DNA from 4 places in the Lysinibacillus sp. Y5S-8 genome. Region 1 is predicted to be linked to each of the others. Evidence: riboswitches for the same ligand, from Rfam matches in the RefSeq annotation. Region 1 holds a riboswitch; each other region holds the start of a gene.
What was found. Region 1 has a riboswitch for S-adenosylmethionine ahead of V6670_RS20085 (bifunctional homocysteine S-methyltransferase/methylenetetrahydrofolate reductase). Riboswitches for the same ligand answer to the same signal wherever they lie in the genome.

Region 1 (4,172 bases):
TTCATCCGGCAAGCCTGCATTCGGATAACAGCTAATATAGCCTGTGGAAAGCTCTGCCAATGAACGAATATGATCCGTCATAAACTCTGGTCCAGTCGCACAGTTTAAACCAACGGATAGTGGTTTAATATGTTCAATAGAAATATAAAAAGCATCAATCGTTTGCCCTGCGAGTGTTGTACCCATCGGTTCAATTGTTCCTGAAATCATGACGGGTAGTTCTTTGCCAGTTGCCGCGAAAGCACGTGCTACACCTAGAGTACCTGCTTTTACGTTTAACATATCCTGACTAGTTTCTAGTAAAAGGACGTCTGCTCCTGCCTCAATTAACGCCTTCGCCTGTACATAAAAATTTTCCTCTAGCTCATCAAATGTAATACCGCCAGTTACGGATAATGTTTTTGTTGTTGGACCCATTGCGCCAGCAACAAAACGTGGCCAATCTGATGTTGAAAAGTTATCCACTGCTTGACGAGCAATTTCGACGGCACGTTTATTAATTTCTTCCGCTTTTGCGCCAAGATCATATTCATTTAACACAAGAGGCGTCCCGCCAAAAGTATTCGTACAAATAATATCTGCGCCTGCCTCTAAATATTTATGGTGAATTTCCTTAATTACATCAGGTCTAGTAAGCACAAGATTTTCATTACAGCCATCAAGCTCCTCCCCGCCAAAATCCTCAGCGGATAAGTTTTCGTTTTGTAGCATTGTTCCCATTGCGCCATCAAGAATTAAAATACGTTTCTCTAGTTGCTTTTCAATCAAGTGCTTAGCCATGTATACTTACCCCTTTTTTCTGTTCATCCAATTGCTCAATATATTTCATCAACTCTAAAGTCACATCATAACGTAAAAATGGAGTGATAAGGTAAATGCCATTGAAATACTGCGCAGCCACCTCTACTAATTCCTTCGCAATGGCAATCCCCTCAAATGTTGCACGTTCTTTATCTTCACCACAGGCCTTCATTCTTGCTAAGGCATCTTCAGATAATTTTATGCCTGGCACCTCATGATGTAAGAATTCAGCACTTTTATAACTTGTAACGGGCATAATACCAATATAAATAGGCGCTTGTAAATGCTTGGTTGCCTCATAAATTTCCACAATTTTTTCCTTCGTATATACTGGCTGTGAAATAAAGTAGTCTGCTCCGTACTCAATTTTCTTCTCTAAGCGTGCCACAGCACGATCTAATACACGGACATTTGGATTAAATGCAGCAGCTACTGAAAAATTTGCTTTTTTACGAAGTGGTTTACCTGAGAAGGAAATACCTTGATTTAACTGCTTAATTAATTGGATCAGCTCCATTGATGAGACATCATAAACACTTGTGGCACCTGGGAAGTCCCCAACTTTTGTTGGATCGCCAGTAACAGCTAACACATCATGAATTCCTAATGCATTTAACCCCATTAAATGTGATTGCAGACCGATTAAATTACGGTCTCGGCATGTAATATGTGTTAGAGGACGTACACCATTAGTACTCTTCAACAATGCACCCATAGCAATATTGCTAATACGTGGAGAAGCCAGAGAATTGTCTGCCATCATGACGACATCTGCTCCTGCATCATACAATTGTTTTGCCCCTTCCAAAAAACCATCAATTTCCAGATGTCTAGGTGTATCTAGCTCTACAATGACAGAGCGTTCGCGCTTTACTTTTTCATGAAGAGGTTCATACTTCGTTGGCTCTGCTTCACGAACAATCTGAATCTTCTCGGGTTTGGCATACTTTTCATGAACTGGTGATAACTCTTCTAAATACTTCTTCGCTGCTGCTATATGCTTCGGTGTCGTACCACAACAGCCCCCAATTAAGCGTACCCCTTGATCACGTAATTCTACAGCCGCTCGACCAAAATATTCAGCTTCTGACTCATAAACGACACGTCCATCTTCTAAGTCAAGGAGTGAAGCATTCGGATAAGCTGACATAAATGCCTTATCAGGAAGTTCTACACCTTCAAACGCCTGAATGGTATGGTGTGGACCTAAACGACAATTGACACCCACAATATCCGCACCAAGTTTTTCTAGCTCATGCAGGGCGTTATTTAAAGACATACCGTTTTGTAAAACACCAGGTTCGTGCATGGAAACTTGCGCAATAATCGGTAATTTTGTCTTTGTCCGTAGCATCTTTAAGGTAGCTGTTAATTCTTCAAAATCATAATAGGTTTCGAGTAAAAGGCCGTCTGGATTTCCAGCAAGTAAAACACTCGCTTGCTCATCAATAGTTGCTAAGATTTCATCTAACGTTGCATCACTTTTACGAATACCACGAATACCACCAATTGTCCCTAAGACAAACTGACCTCCATCTGCCGCAGCTCGCTTTGCGATTGTAATCGCCGCTTCATTAAATTGTTGGACACGCGATTCTAATCCATAGCGAGCTAATTTAATGGCATTTGCACCATACGTATTCGTTTGGATGATATCAGCACCAGCTGCAATATATTCTCTATGAATCTTTTCAATTAACTCAGGTTTCTGTACATTCATTTCCTCATGACAATACTCCAAACCATAGCCATAAAGCACTGTGCCTATTGCGCCATCTGCCGTCAATACATGCGTTTTTAACCTTTCAAGCAATCTCATTAAACTAGCCTCTCTTCCTATATCTCTGTATAATAAAAAGCCTTCTTTTATAAAAAAAAGAAGGCTTTAATGACTCATCATTGTTTTTTCCTTCTCATCTTCGACTCAATGGTCTTCTGGATTTAGCACCTGACAAAAAAGTTGGTTGCTGAAGCTTCAATGGGCCAGTCCCTCTGCTTCTCTTGATAAGAATGTAGTATGAATTTTTTAAATAATTAAAAGAATCATATCGTTTACTGACGAATGAGTCAAGACTATTTCACATAACAAAGATATTTTTCACTTAAAAGCTTAGAAATTGGCTAGTTCCTTTGCAAGCTCCTCACCGATTTTTTTCCCATTTTGAATACAAGCACCAATCCCTACCCCAAAGTATGAACAACCTGCGATGGATAGATTAGGATAGTTTTCTTGTAATTCTTGAACTAAACCTTGTAATGCTTCACGGTGAGCTAGATCATATTTTGGCATTTGATCAATCCATTTTGTGACATTAATAACTGTTGGCTGTTCCTCTATTCCTAGGCTCTTGCGCACATCCTCTAAAGCAACCGCTGCTAATTCTTCGTCAGACATGGCACGGAGTTGCTCATATGCTGGATTGATGCTTTTATAAAAGAGTCGCACAAGTAATTTATGATCTCTTGATGTATGCCTCCATTTACGACTTGTCCAAGTTGCAGCATTACATGTAACGTCAGAATTATGTGAGACAATATAGCCCGTTCCATCTGCTGGCAATCTAGAGTCTGGTACATCAAAACCTAAATAGATCGTAATTGCTGAAGCTGTCGTAAATTGGTCAAAATAACGGTTTAATGATTCATCCTGTAGTAGGCCTTGAACAGCCTCATTCGGCAGTGCTAAAACGACATAATCTGTCTCGATGCTTTCACCATTAGCTAAGGCAATTGAATAGTGGTTTTCTTGCTTTTGAACATTGACAGTTGCGACACCCTTGATGATCTCTACATCAGTTAATGTTTGTTCGAGACGATCAATTAGAGAAGATAAACCGTTTTTGAACGATATAAACTTTTTATTGGCTGCTTTAGCAAATTGCTCACGATTCGCATCAAAGCCTTTTATGATACTTCCATACTCGTTCTTATAGTCAATCAAGTACGGTAAAGTAGAGGCAATCGAAAGCTGGTGTAAATCCCCTGAATAAACACCTGCAAGAACGGGTGCAATTTGATTTTTCACAAGCTCTTCCCCTAAATAATAGGTTAAAAACTCTCCAATTGAACTTTCCTTTGTGAAGTCTTTGTTTGGTAAAGTCAAATCTTTTAATGCATCTTGTTTACCTTGCTCTGTAATCAATGTGCTTTGCTCCAAGGATGCCAAACTCATTGGTATTCCAAAAGTAGAATCTGCCGGAATGGCATGTAATTCATTATTCGTATAAATATAGGAAATACCTGTTTCGTTGTAAACTAGATTCTCCTCAAAATCAAGCTCCTGTACAAGCTCCATAACACCTTTATGACGAGCTACAATCGAGTCAGCACCTGTTTCCATAATAAAACCTTGCTCATGTGTTGAATATAAT
Region 2 (4,172 bases), 760 kb from region 1:
TGATTTCATTTCTTCTCTCCTATTTACGTTAATTTTATATGTATTTTTTGAGAGATACTCTATTAATAAATGAGGTAATAGTATCATTTCCGAATTGCGTAAGAAGAATCCAATACACCACTAGGATTGTATCAATAAAAAGGGTTGTATCATATAGCTAGCTAGTAAACAAAATTCTACACTTTATTTTCTTAGATTAAATATTCTAACAGCTGACAACTATTGTCTGAAATTTGATAAAAAATCTAAATTCTAAATTTTTTTACTTTTATTGTTATTCTGACATATAAAAGTTGGAATGTTTATCTTATAATGAAAAATAGCATAGGCAAGTTAAGGTTTATTCTGTTATAATACTCTTTAAAATAAAATAAACTGTATTAATACAGAATCGAACGTTACGCTTTTCACAAAATGGGGATTATGAGAAAAGCGCTACGCTTCCATCGATGGGATGGTCGTGTAGCCTACACAAAAAGGGGTTGGAAGATTTGGGCATTTTACAGGGGTTAAAAATTCTCGATTTTTCTGCATTACTACCAGGGCCAATGGCGACAATGATTTTTGCTGATTTAGGAGCAGATGTCATCCATGTTGAATCTTCAAAGCGCGTTGATATAACACGAATTATGCCTCCCTATGATGAAGATCATGAGGCTTACATTCATCAACATTTAAATCGATCTAAAAAATCAATTACATTAAATCTTAAATCACCAGAGGCTATAGACATTGTAAAATCACTGGTGCAAGAGTATGACGTTATTATCGAAGGTTTTCGGCCTGGTGTCATGCAACGCCTTGGCATCGGCTATGAAGCTCTAAAGGAAATAAATCCAAAGGTTATCTATTGTGCGATTACTGGTTACGGACAAACTGGACCTTATAGCAATCGACCTGGACACGATAATAACTATTTATCTTTAGCAGGCTTACTCGATTATTCACGCCATAAGGATAAAAAGCCTGTATCCATGGGGGTTCAACTAGCTGATATAGCTGGAGGGACAATGCATGCAGCAATTGGGGTACTGGCTGCTGCCCTCCATCGTGAAAAAACAGGCGAAGGACAATTCATAGATATTAGTATGACAGATGCTGTCTTTTCGCTGAATACTATGTATGGTGCTGCGTTTATTGGGGGTGGTCGTGTACCACAGCCAGAGCAAGAAATTTTAAATGGAGGCAGTTACTATGATTTTTACAAAACAAAAGATGGACGCTTCTTCTCTGTCGGTAGTTTAGAACCTCAATTTCGTAAACTGCTCTGTGAAGCACTCGACATTCCTGAGTTGATTGATAATACCTTTAATGATTCTTACTATACGCAAATACGCTTTAAAGAGGCTGTTCATGATGCCTTTCTATCAAAGACATATGAGGAATGGCTTGAGGTATTTAACGAGGATTTTGAAGGTTGTGTAGAGCCTGTACTCACTTTTCCAGAAGCATGTGAGCATCCACAGCTGAAGGCTCGCGGCATGATTGTCGATATTCCAAAAAGCGATGGCACCATGCAACAGCAAATTGCTTCTGCCTTTAAATTTGATGGCACTGAGCCTGAGTACAAGTATGTCGGTGCCAAGCTTGGAGAGCATAATGAGGAAGTATTGACTGCACTTGGCTATAGTGATGAACAAATTGCTAGTTTACGGGAAAAGGGCGTTTTAGAATAACGGAAAGGTTCAATTTGGAAGTAGGCAATTTTCAAATTGAACCTTTTTTATGGCTGCCTGCTCATTGACATCCTCAGTAACATAAGCATAAATTATTTCACTAGAAAAAACGTGGCTACCAATGTACCCCTGCTGTTATTACAGTAAATGAATTTATTTTTCTAATAAAACTTTTTAAAAGAAATGTTGACATATAATTCATCAAGCATTATAGTATTGTTTAAATCTTAACAGACAATTAAATACGATAATTTCTTCTTATCCAGAGAGACTGAGGGACAGGCCCAATGAAGTCTCGGCAGCGGGTTATTAACATAATACCGTGCCAATTCCTGCAAATGTACTTACATTTGAAAGATGAGAAGGAAGTAGTTTCTTCAATAGTGAGGACCTTCCTTTTTTTCTTAATCGATAAGAACAAAAGGAAGGTCCTTTTTGTTCTTTATATTTAAATAGGGAGTTGAGCAAGTAAATGATTGAATTTCAAAATGTAGCGAAAACCTTTAAATTTGGTGATCGTGAAGTGAATGCAGTGAAAGATGTATCTCTTTCAATTCAGCAGGGAGAGATTTTTGGAATTATTGGATTTAGTGGTGCAGGAAAGAGCACATTATTGCGGCTTGTGAATCTATTAGAGAGTCCAACCCATGGCGCTGTTCAAGTACAAGGTGTTGATATTAATTCGCTCACACCAAAAGAGGTAAGAAAGCTGAGAAGAAGAATCGGCATGATTTTTCAAAATTTCAACTTATTTTCCTCAAGAACGGTAGCTGGAAATGTAGCCTATCCACTTAAGCTGGCGGGCGTGCCTAAAAAAGAAATTAATGAAAGAGTTGCAGAACTTCTTAGCTTTGTTGGTCTTACAGAAAAAGCGAACGATTACCCTGAGCAATTATCTGGAGGCCAAAAACAGCGGGTTGGAATTGCGAGGGCGCTTGCTACCTCCCCTGATATATTAATTTGTGATGAAGCAACGTCAGCGCTCGACCCGGATACAACTGGGGAAATTCTTCGCCTTCTCAAAAAAGTAAACAAGGATTTAGGAATCACTATTTTGCTAATCACACATGAGATGAATGTCATCCAACAAATATGTGACAGAGTAGCAGTCATGGAAAATGGAGCAGTAATTGAATCTAATTCAGTTTTTGATATTTTTACAAATCCACAGCATTTAACAACTCAACGGTTTATTCAATCGGTTCAGCAAGATCGACCATCTGCATCTCTATTAGAGGAATGGAGAAAAAAAGGCGGCAAAAATTTATACCGTGTTATTTTTAAAGGTGATATTGCTAGCGATCCTATCCTTTCTCGCGTAACAAGAAAATTTGACGTGGATGTTAATATCGTCTATGGCTCTGTCCGAGAAATTCAAGAGAAGTTCTATGGGAACTTGCTCGTCTCATTTGAGGGCCGTAGCGATAAAATACCTAGTGTTCTTACTGAATTACAAGATATTGTAACTGTTGAGGAGGTAAAATTCAATGAAGGTTGATTGGACGACTTTTTGGCCCCGTATTTTTGAATCTACGGGTGAAACGATTTTAATGGTTATTATAACCCTTATCTTTGGTTCTATTCTCGGTATAACAATAGGTTTACTACTATATGTGACACGAAAAGGAAATATTTTAGAGAACAAATTCGTGTTCCAATTGTTAAATTTTTTAATTAATATTATTCGCCCAGTTCCATTTATTATTTTTCTAGTGGCCATTAGCCCATTAACAAGAATGGTTGTTGGAACAACGATTGGTACGTGGGCAGCGATCTTTCCGATGACGATTGCCTCATCATTTGGTATTGCGAGAGTAGTAGAGAATAACTTAGTTAGCATAGACCCAGGGGTAATTGAAGCCGCAAAGGCAATGGGAGCAAGTCCTCTACAAATTATTTTTACTGTATTAATTCCAGAGGCACTTGGACCGTTAATTTTAGGCTTAACGTTTGTGACAGTCGGTTTAATAGATTTCTCTGCAATGGCTGGTACAGTTGGCGGAGGCGGTTTAGGTCATATTGCAATGACATATGGTTATCAACGCTTTGATGGAAGTGTCATGCTTGTGACCGTTATTATTCTTATTATTCTTGTACAAATTGCGCAGTGGATTGGGAATAAGCTATCAAGAAAAATTATGCGACGGTAAGAAGGACATTTTTCATTTGAATAAAACAACGAAAGAGGAGATCAATAATGAAAAAGTGGTTTAGTATTTTATTAGTTTTAACAGCCGTATTAGCATTGGCTGCCTGTGGGTCTGATTCAGCTACAGATAATGCTAAAAAAGAAGAAAAAGTAAAGATTGGTGTAACTGGAACAGATGGTGAAGTATGGCCGATTTTAAAAGAGAAAGCTAAAAAGGAAGGGATTGAAATTGAGCTTGTTGAGTTCTCTGACTATACATTGCCGAATCAGGCATTAGCAAATAAAGAAATTGATATTAATTCCTTTCAGCATATCGCATTTCTAACACAATTTACTAAAGAAAATAA
Region 3 (4,172 bases), 2.3 Mb from region 1:
TGAGCTATTCAATAGTAAATAAATGGAATAGCATAGTGCTGCAATGGCTACTAATAAATCCCCTTTATGGAAGGTGAATGAGCCATGTGCTGTTAAGACTGTAATACCAATCATCGTGCAAATGACCGCAAAGCTAACGGCTCTCGATGGTAATTTTTTTTCAATGAAACTGCTGAAAATCGGCACTAATACTACGGTTAGGCTTAAAATAAAGCCTGCATTTGAGGCAGAAGTAGACTGTAAACCAAATAAACTTAACGCGAACACAATGAATAATAAAAATCCTTGAATAGCCGCATATTTTAATGTTTTACCATTTACTTTGATCATCCGTTTATAAAAAATAAGTCCTGCTACGAAAAATGCAATGATACAACGCAATGCCACCACATTATAAACTGCCAATGTTTCAAGCCCCATGACCATAAAGGTATAAGATAGTCCCCAAAACATTGTGACAATAACCATCAATACATTTGCTTTTCCTTGGATACTCATTATGTTCACCTACCATCTGTGTACTAAAACAGTTTTTATACTAAAATTTACTATATATCTTGTATTGTGATTAGTAAAACGAATGTTTATAATGAATAGGATTAAAAAAATTCATGTATATAGAGGGATGACGAATGAGCTTAGTTAAATATGAGATTTTAACAAAGGTGGCAGAGGTAGCAAGCTTTACAAAAGCAGCGGATGCACTAGGACTAACACAGTCTGCTGTGAGCCATGCCGTGTCTAGTTTAGAAAAAGAATTTGGCTTTGCTCTCATTCATCGAAGTCGTGCAGGTGTAACACTGACGAGTGAGGGGCAGACCATGCTAAGGGCGATGCGTCAGGTCCTGGATGCCCAGGAATTATTGCAGCAGGAAGCGGCCCATATACTGGGTGTAACACGCGGGAAAGTTCGAATTGGCGTTATTTCAAGTATTTCCTCGAATTGGATGCCAGAAATTGTTCGTATTATGGATCATCAATTTCCAGGGATACAAGTAGAGTTACGAGAGGGAGATTATTACGAAATTGAACAATGGCTGCTAAGTGGGGAAGTCGAGGTAGGATTCTTGAATGGTCAAAAATCAGAGCAATATCAATTTATGGAATTACAACAAGACCCTTTATTATGTATTGTTTCAGATAAAAGCCCTTTATTTCATAAGACAGAAATTGATATTGTTGACCTAGAAGATATGCCTTTTATCATGACTTCCTATAAAGGGACAAATGATGTAAAGGTACTGTTGGAGCAATATCATGTAAAGCCCCATATTCGCTTTGAGCTTTCTGAGGAGGTAGGGATTCTTTCAATGATTTCCCATCATTTAGGCATTAGTATTTTGCCTCAATTGGTCATTCAACATTTACCAGCAACGTTAAAAGCAATCCCGCTAAAGCAAGGAGGCTACCGTACCATTGGAATTGCGATGAAGCACCACGCTTCCCCTGTTACTAAGAAATTTGCGGAAATATTAAGTGCTTGGTTAAAAGAGCAAAATAGTACGCTATGATTGTGGCTATTGAAGCACATCCTTACATTACGTTAAAATAGAATTTGTATATATTGTAGAAAATAGGTGAGTGTATGGGGACATTACAAGGCAAAACCGTACTCATTACAAGTGGGGGAACACTTGAAAAATGGGATCGTGTACGAGGGCACACGAATTTATCAAAAGGGACAATGGGCTGTTATTTAGCAGAGGCCGCATTGGCTAAGGGTGCGAATGTAATATATATGCATGGCTACTTTGCACAGCTTCCAGCAAACCACGACAAAATGACATTGGTAAAATTTGAAGGTATAGAGGATTTAGGAGAAAAGGTACGTCATGCGGTTCAGCTACAACAAGTCGATATTGTCATTATGGCTGCTGCTGGCTCCGATTGGGTTATTGACAAGGTTTATGATCAATCCGGTAATTTAATGGAGGAAGCGGGGAAAATGCCTTCTGACGAACCACCTATTATCCATTTTAAAAAGGCACCAAAAGTATTAGGGCAAATCAAGGGCTGGCAACCAAATGTAACGTTAGTGGGCTTTAAGCTAGAAGCTACAAATGATGAGGATTTTTTACTCGCTCGTGCAAGACTGCGTATGGAAGCAGCGCATGCTCAATTTATGGTTGCAAATAGCTCGCAGTCTTTATATGGCGGGGATGAGCCTCATTGGATCGTGCCTGCTGAGGGGCAACCAATTAAGATGATGGGCAAGCAACAGACAGCACAAACTTTAATGGAATGTTTGCATGGGGAATAACGTGATGAACTGTGGAGAAGGTCATACTTCTACACAGTTTTTTTCTTTGCCATTGTGGTTAGATAGACTGACATAGCATACAATACGATAGGATTATGAGTGAATTGTAGCAGAGAGGATGCTATTACAAAGTATTCAGCTAGGTTTTCTAATATTTTATATTGACATTCGGATAACAGAATTATAGAATTATTTTCAAGAAACGCAGTACTCTTATCAAGAGAGGTGGAGGGACTTGGCCCCATGAAGCCTCGGCAACCGAGAAGATAGGTGCCAAATCCAACAGATGGTGCCTGAGAGATAGGAGGGGCTATCAATCGGTTTGATGCGTTGGCCTCTTTTGTACAACTAGGAGAATAAAGAGGGGGTGTATCGTATGGCTCAATCGGCAAAGGTAGATGATAAAAAATTAGAGGCAATTGCTAAGGCAATTCAAAATCTTGAATTTGGTGAAGTGAATATTACGATTCAAGATGGTGTGATTGTGCAAATTAATAGGCTTGAAAAGCAGAGATTTCCACAGAAGAAATAATGATCATTTCAGTTGAACGATGTGAAAAGGCCACCAATAAGCATGGTTTCCATTGCTTACAAGTGGCTCTTTTTTTATGGAAATTAGCTATAAAAGCTTTTTGGAATTGGACCGATATGACGGCGATGATAGAGAAGGGGTTCTTTTTGAGAATTTGTAATGTCTAGCACTTGCCCAATAAAAATAGTATGATCGCCTGCATCTATTTGCTGAAATGATTTACATTGTAAAATAGCTGCTGTATCATGTAAAATCGGTAGCCCAAAAGTAGAAGTAGACCATTTAGCTTGAGCAAAGCGATCCGGGACTTTACTTGCAAATAATGTACATAAATGCTCTTGATTACTCGCTAAAATATTGACAGCGAATTTTTCTGCACCCATAAAGTAAGAATGGAGCTGAGATTTTTTATCAAGTGACCATAAAATAAGTAGTGGGTCAATGGAAACAGATGCAAAAGAATTGACTGTTAAGCCAATTGGATTCGTTTCATGACATGCGGTCACAACCGTTACACCTGTAGGATAGTTACCTAATGCCAATTTAAAAGCAGCTACTTGATCTGTCATTCAAATCACCTCTTTATAGTTAGTAATAAATTAGTTAACGGAGTTAGTAGGTAAATTGCACTTTTTTTCATACCATATAGTAACTCCTTTTCTTAAGTAAATTTTAAATCAATTAAACATCCAGGTAAAGCTAATGGGGGAAAGAAAGGGGAATTGCCATGACTTTATATTTTGATCATCTGGTACATCAAGTAGAATCACCAGAAAATATAAAGGTTTTCTTCAATAAACGAAATGTCCGTACAGTGAACGGTGGTCAACACACGATGTGGGGGACTTATAATACGCTAAGCTATTTTGGCTTAAGCTATATTGAACAAATCGCTATTTATGATCGTGATTTATTTGAGCAAGCGGCTTTGTACCCTTATTCCCTACATTATACGTTTAAACGTGATCGTGAGCGCCAAGGATTTTCACGAATTGCCTTGCGCACCAAAAATATTGAAGACGAGGGTCAACGATTGCGTGCAATGGGCTTTGACGTATATGGTCCCGATGCCTGTAGCCGAACAAGACCAGATGGCACGATACTAGAATGGAAGCTATTGCATTTTGGCATGCCCAATCTTTCATTGGATTTTCCATTCTTAATTGAATGGGCAGATGAAGATGAGGAACGTTTGACACAATTAAAAGCTAGTGGTGCAATCGATGAAAACCAAGCCATCACAATGGAATCTATTCAGTTTTTTGTCAAAGATGTGGAGGAGACGGTTCAGCTTTGGCAGAAGGTATTACAGCTACCCGATTCTGAGCAGCATGAGCAATTTGTGTCACTACAGCTACCAAATATGCGCTTGGATTTTTA
Region 4 (4,172 bases), 1.6 Mb from region 1:
TTGTTTGTATTACGCCTCAAATTACTTTTGAAAATATACAACCCATTTTAGAAGCGAAAAAAACATCCATGTTTTATAGCATTGTACGCTTTATGAGTATTTTTTCCTTTCCGCTAGTGGTGTTACTAATGCTATACCCTGCTGCAGTCAATGTTCAGCAATCTGCACAGAAAGGATTTTATATTGGGACTATAATCGGAGGCATTTTCTTAATTACGTTGATTGTGCTTTCCATCCTCGTATTAGGACCTGAAAATACTGCATCTAGAACATTTCCAAGCTATGCGCTAGCACAAAGAATATCAATAGGGGAATTTTTGCAACGTATTGAAATCATCATGGCTTTCATGTGGATTTCGTCCATTTATATCCGTACATTTATGTATTTCTATACAACCGTTGTCGGTCTTGCACAGATTTTGAAAATCAAGGATCATCGTCCTCTCATTATACCTATGGGTCTAATTATCATTGCGCTTTCCCAAATTGTTCATCCAGATATTGTGCATTCAACCAATTACAATAATGAAATTTGGCCCATTTTTTCTTTTATATTTACCATTTTATTACCGATACTTTTATTGATTGTCGCAGTTATACGAAATCGCAAAACCAAAGCTCAAAGTACCGAAACACCTAATACAGAAACAACGAATGACAATCAAAAAGTCTAATTTCTTTTATGGTGAGAAAAGAAATTAGACTTTTTATTAATTAGATATGATATTCAATTTCATCTACAAAATCCCATTCGTATGGTGTTTCTTGGTAAACATAGTAGTTCAACCAGTTAGAGAATAATAAATGCGTATGGGCACGCCATGTATTCATTGGCTCCTGTGATGGATCATCATTCGGGAAGTAATTCACAGGAACAGCGATATCTATGCCCTTTGCGACATCACGGCTATATTCATCGGCTAATGTTGTCGCATCATACTCCAGATGCCCTGTAATCATAATGTTTTTATTATCTTTTGATTGGACGATGAACACACCTGCATCCTCTGAATAGGATAATAATCGTAAGTCTGGATGATTGCGAACCTCGTCGATCGAAACAGAAGTATAGCGTGAATGTGGAGCGGTAAATAAATCACTGAAGCCCCGTACTAAATCCACTGTTAAATCGGTAATTACATGGGAATAGACACCTGAGCATTTAGCTGAAAGTTCTACCTTTCCTATCCCATAATGATGATACAGTGCCGCCTGTGCCCCCCAACAGATATGTAAAACGGATGTCACATTCTTTTTGGACCAGTCCATAATTTCTGAAATTTCCCGCCAATAGTTAACTTCTTCAAAGGCCATTTTTTCTACAGGTGCTCCCGTAATAATCATCCCGTCATAGCGACGGTGACGAATTTGGTTGAACGTTGTGTAAAATAGCTGTAAATGTGATTTACTGACGTTTTTCGACTCATGTGTGGCCGTATTTAAAAAGGTGATATTTACCTGTAACGGTGTATTCCCTAATAAACGTAGTAATTGAAGCTCCGTTTTTTCTTTTTCAGGCATTAAATTCAATATTAATATGTTTAACGGACGAATTTGCTGTGTTTTCGCACGATCCTCTTCCATGACGAAGATTTTTTCCTCACGTAAATGTTCTCCAGCTGGTAAATTTTTCGGAATATTAATTGGCATCTTGCGTTCCCCTCTCTTTGATCACTCTCTTTTAGCAAACCTTGCTGACAAATTAAAAAATCCTCCTCATTCCATACGAGATAGAATGAGAAGGATTTTTTCACGTCCACTCTTATCTCTCAAAGGAAAAATCCTTTGCTGGAATTAGCACCTTTCTAACAATTGTTAGAGGTTGCTGAAGCGTCATCGGGCCAAATCCCTCAGCTTCTCTTGATAAGATTATTTAATTACATTGAATTGTAGCATGTATTAGTTAGAATATCAATAATTCATAGAATATTTTGTGATTCAAATGCATGTTCCTCGTTTATTTGATGTACACTAAGCTTGCTATAAGTAGTGTTTCTACATTTAAAATTTATGGTAAACATGCCGTATTTATGTTACCATATAACTTTAGTAACAGAGAGGAACGTGAATACTTTGATTAAAATTGAATTTCCAAAACCTGATGTAGTCATCCGTCAACGTGAACAAGAAGTAAAACCTGGTGATGTGCCTATCACACCATACTTTGGTTTTATTGACTTCCATAAAATCACACGTGATAAAGGCGGCATTTTTTTATTCTATAATGACAAGAATGAGCTATTATTTGTCGGCAAAGCACGTAAAATTCGTCAACGTATTAAAAAGCATTTCGAGGACAATGTATCTCCGATGAAAAATCATCGTGATGAAGTGTTCAAAATTGAGGTCTATGAAGTAGAAGATCCAATGGAACGTGAAATTTACGAAACATATGCGATTAACACTTTCCGCTCCAAATACAATGTAGAGAAAGTCTTTTATTAAGATATCTTGTAAAGAAACCGAAATCTCATTTAATGGGATTTCGGTTTTTGTCTTATATAGAGGTTACGCGATCTATTGGCGTACTCTCGCCGTTTATTCGCAAAACAATCGTGTCTAGCTCAGGATCTTTGGTGATAATTTTATATACATAGAGTTGAGCCTCTTTTCGTTGCTCGCTACCTTCTTTAAGTTGGATGACTTGACTGTTTTCTTCAGCCGCAATACTTGCCAGCACATTCCCTTTCGAATAATAAACAAGATAATACGTAGAGTCATCTTCATACAATAATTGAATCTTATCATTAGCCACAATTTTTGTTGAATATTGTCTGGAACGACAGTTAGCTCACGAATCATTAGTGGTTTGGTAGGTGTTTTATCGTTACAAGCTCCTAACATTAATAAGCTCATTAAACCTAGCAACACGAATTTTTTCACGTTACTCCCCTTCCCTTATGACTATTCTAAGAAAAAAGCTTTACGCTCCTTAGCAATCCAGTCTTCTAATTCCTGATCATCACGTTTTACCAATCGATTGATAAGGACGTCATGCCAAACATAATCCTCTAACAAATAAATATGGACAGGGTCATTGGTGATAAAGGCCATTTCTTGCGTAGATGGAGAATGACCATAAATCATTTCCTGACCATCTACCGATAAAATAAACCAATGTGGTGTAGACGTTTTTTTCGTGTAGTGTGTAGCTCTATGCTGGTCAATCGACTCTAGCTGTTCCCCTACATATAAGGTAATACCATGAATAGGAACATGCTGTGCCACTTCTTGAATATCTTCCCTTAAAGTATCATACATATCTTCCCACATCGATAGAATCACTTTTTTCTTGGCTTTTTTTAAGAGTGACTGGCAATAGTTGATGATCGCCTCCTTGCCCTTTAGCATGACTACTTTTGGCTCCACTTCCTGCACTTTTTCCTCTAATTTTTCTAATTTCGCACTCATGGATGTAAAATTCGATTGCCAGCGCTGCTGCATTTGCTGTAAAAACACAGACACAGGCATAGCCGCATAGGTCGTTTGTTCAGCCGTTTCTTCTTTTAGCACAATTCCTTTTTCGACAAGGACGTTTAAAATATCATAAATTCTTGCGCGTGGTATACCAGAATTTTTACTGACCTGATAGGCACTAACATGACTTTGCTGCACAAGTGCCGTATAGGCCTTTGCTTCATACTCTGTAAAGCCCATGTCTTTCAACTGGGCGATTAATTCCTCCATGTAATCCCTCCATTATCTTTATTATAGGCTACTGTTGTGAAGATTTGCCAATGAAAAAATGAGGGTTTACAGCGCAATTAAAATTAGTTACTATTTCAGTAGTAACTAATTTAAAAGAGGTGTAATATGTTTTTTGAAGTCGATGTACATATTCTTATCCTGTTAATTTCATTTGGATTCCTGGCGGCTTTTGTCGACTCTGTAGTGGGAGGGGGCGGTTTAATTTCATTGCCAGCTTTATTGTTTGCTGGCCTCAATCCAGCCGCTGCTGTTGCAACCAATAAACTTGCCGGGACAATGGGTTCACTGACATCTTCCATTTCCTTTTATCGTTCTGGTCAGCTTGAAATACGATCCGTTCTCAAATATTTCCCGCTTGCCTTTGTCGGCTCCTTATTTGGTGCATGGACCGTGCATTTAATCAATCCAGCATTACTAAAGCCATTGATGCTCGTGATGCTGGCGGCCGTTGCGGTTTATACAAT

Region 2: it holds a riboswitch for S-adenosylmethionine, as region 1 does, so the genes downstream of both, V6670_RS00975 (ATP-binding cassette domain-containing protein) here and V6670_RS20085 (bifunctional homocysteine S-methyltransferase/methylenetetrahydrofolate reductase) in region 1, are expected to answer to the same signal.
Region 3: it holds a riboswitch for S-adenosylmethionine, as region 1 does, so the genes downstream of both, V6670_RS08500 (YezD family protein) here and V6670_RS20085 (bifunctional homocysteine S-methyltransferase/methylenetetrahydrofolate reductase) in region 1, are expected to answer to the same signal.
Region 4: it holds a riboswitch for S-adenosylmethionine, as region 1 does, so the genes downstream of both, metA (homoserine O-succinyltransferase) here and V6670_RS20085 (bifunctional homocysteine S-methyltransferase/methylenetetrahydrofolate reductase) in region 1, are expected to answer to the same signal.

What each region holds. Positions count from the first base shown of each region.
Region 1 covers NZ_CP145889.1:4,106,015-4,110,186, forward strand. The annotation lists gene metH (methionine synthase) at 1-780, opposite strand, end outside; gene V6670_RS20085 (bifunctional homocysteine S-methyltransferase/methylenetetrahydrofolate reductase) at 773-2,620, opposite strand; SAM riboswitch class I at 2,712-2,812, opposite strand; gene V6670_RS20090 (protoporphyrinogen oxidase) at 2,912-4,172, opposite strand, start outside.
Region 2 covers NZ_CP145889.1:192,818-196,989, reverse strand. The annotation lists gene V6670_RS00985 (sensor domain-containing diguanylate cyclase) at 1-9, opposite strand, end outside; gene V6670_RS00980 (CaiB/BaiF CoA-transferase family protein) at 492-1,676, shown strand; SAM riboswitch class I at 1,932-2,040, shown strand; gene V6670_RS00975 (ATP-binding cassette domain-containing protein) at 2,149-3,174, shown strand; gene V6670_RS00970 (methionine ABC transporter permease) at 3,164-3,826, shown strand; gene V6670_RS00965 (MetQ/NlpA family ABC transporter substrate-binding protein) at 3,874-4,172, shown strand, end outside.
Region 3 covers NZ_CP145889.1:1,802,368-1,806,539, forward strand. The annotation lists gene V6670_RS08485 (DMT family transporter) at 1-498, opposite strand, end outside; gene V6670_RS08490 (LysR family transcriptional regulator) at 633-1,511, shown strand; gene V6670_RS08495 (phosphopantothenoylcysteine decarboxylase) at 1,586-2,260, shown strand; SAM riboswitch class I at 2,471-2,567, shown strand; gene V6670_RS08500 (YezD family protein) at 2,637-2,792, shown strand; gene V6670_RS08505 (flavin reductase family protein) at 2,876-3,361, opposite strand; gene V6670_RS08510 (VOC family protein) at 3,520-4,172, shown strand, end outside.
Region 4 covers NZ_CP145889.1:2,461,427-2,465,598, forward strand. The annotation lists gene V6670_RS11980 (endospore germination permease) at 1-674, shown strand, start outside; gene metA (homoserine O-succinyltransferase) at 715-1,650, opposite strand; SAM riboswitch class I at 1,760-1,870, opposite strand; gene V6670_RS11990 (nucleotide excision repair endonuclease) at 2,020-2,445, shown strand; gene V6670_RS11995 (hypothetical protein) at 2,498-2,755, opposite strand; gene V6670_RS12000 (TrmB family transcriptional regulator) at 2,905-3,687, opposite strand; partial or broken gene V6670_RS12005 (TSUP family transporter) at 3,814-4,172, shown strand, end outside.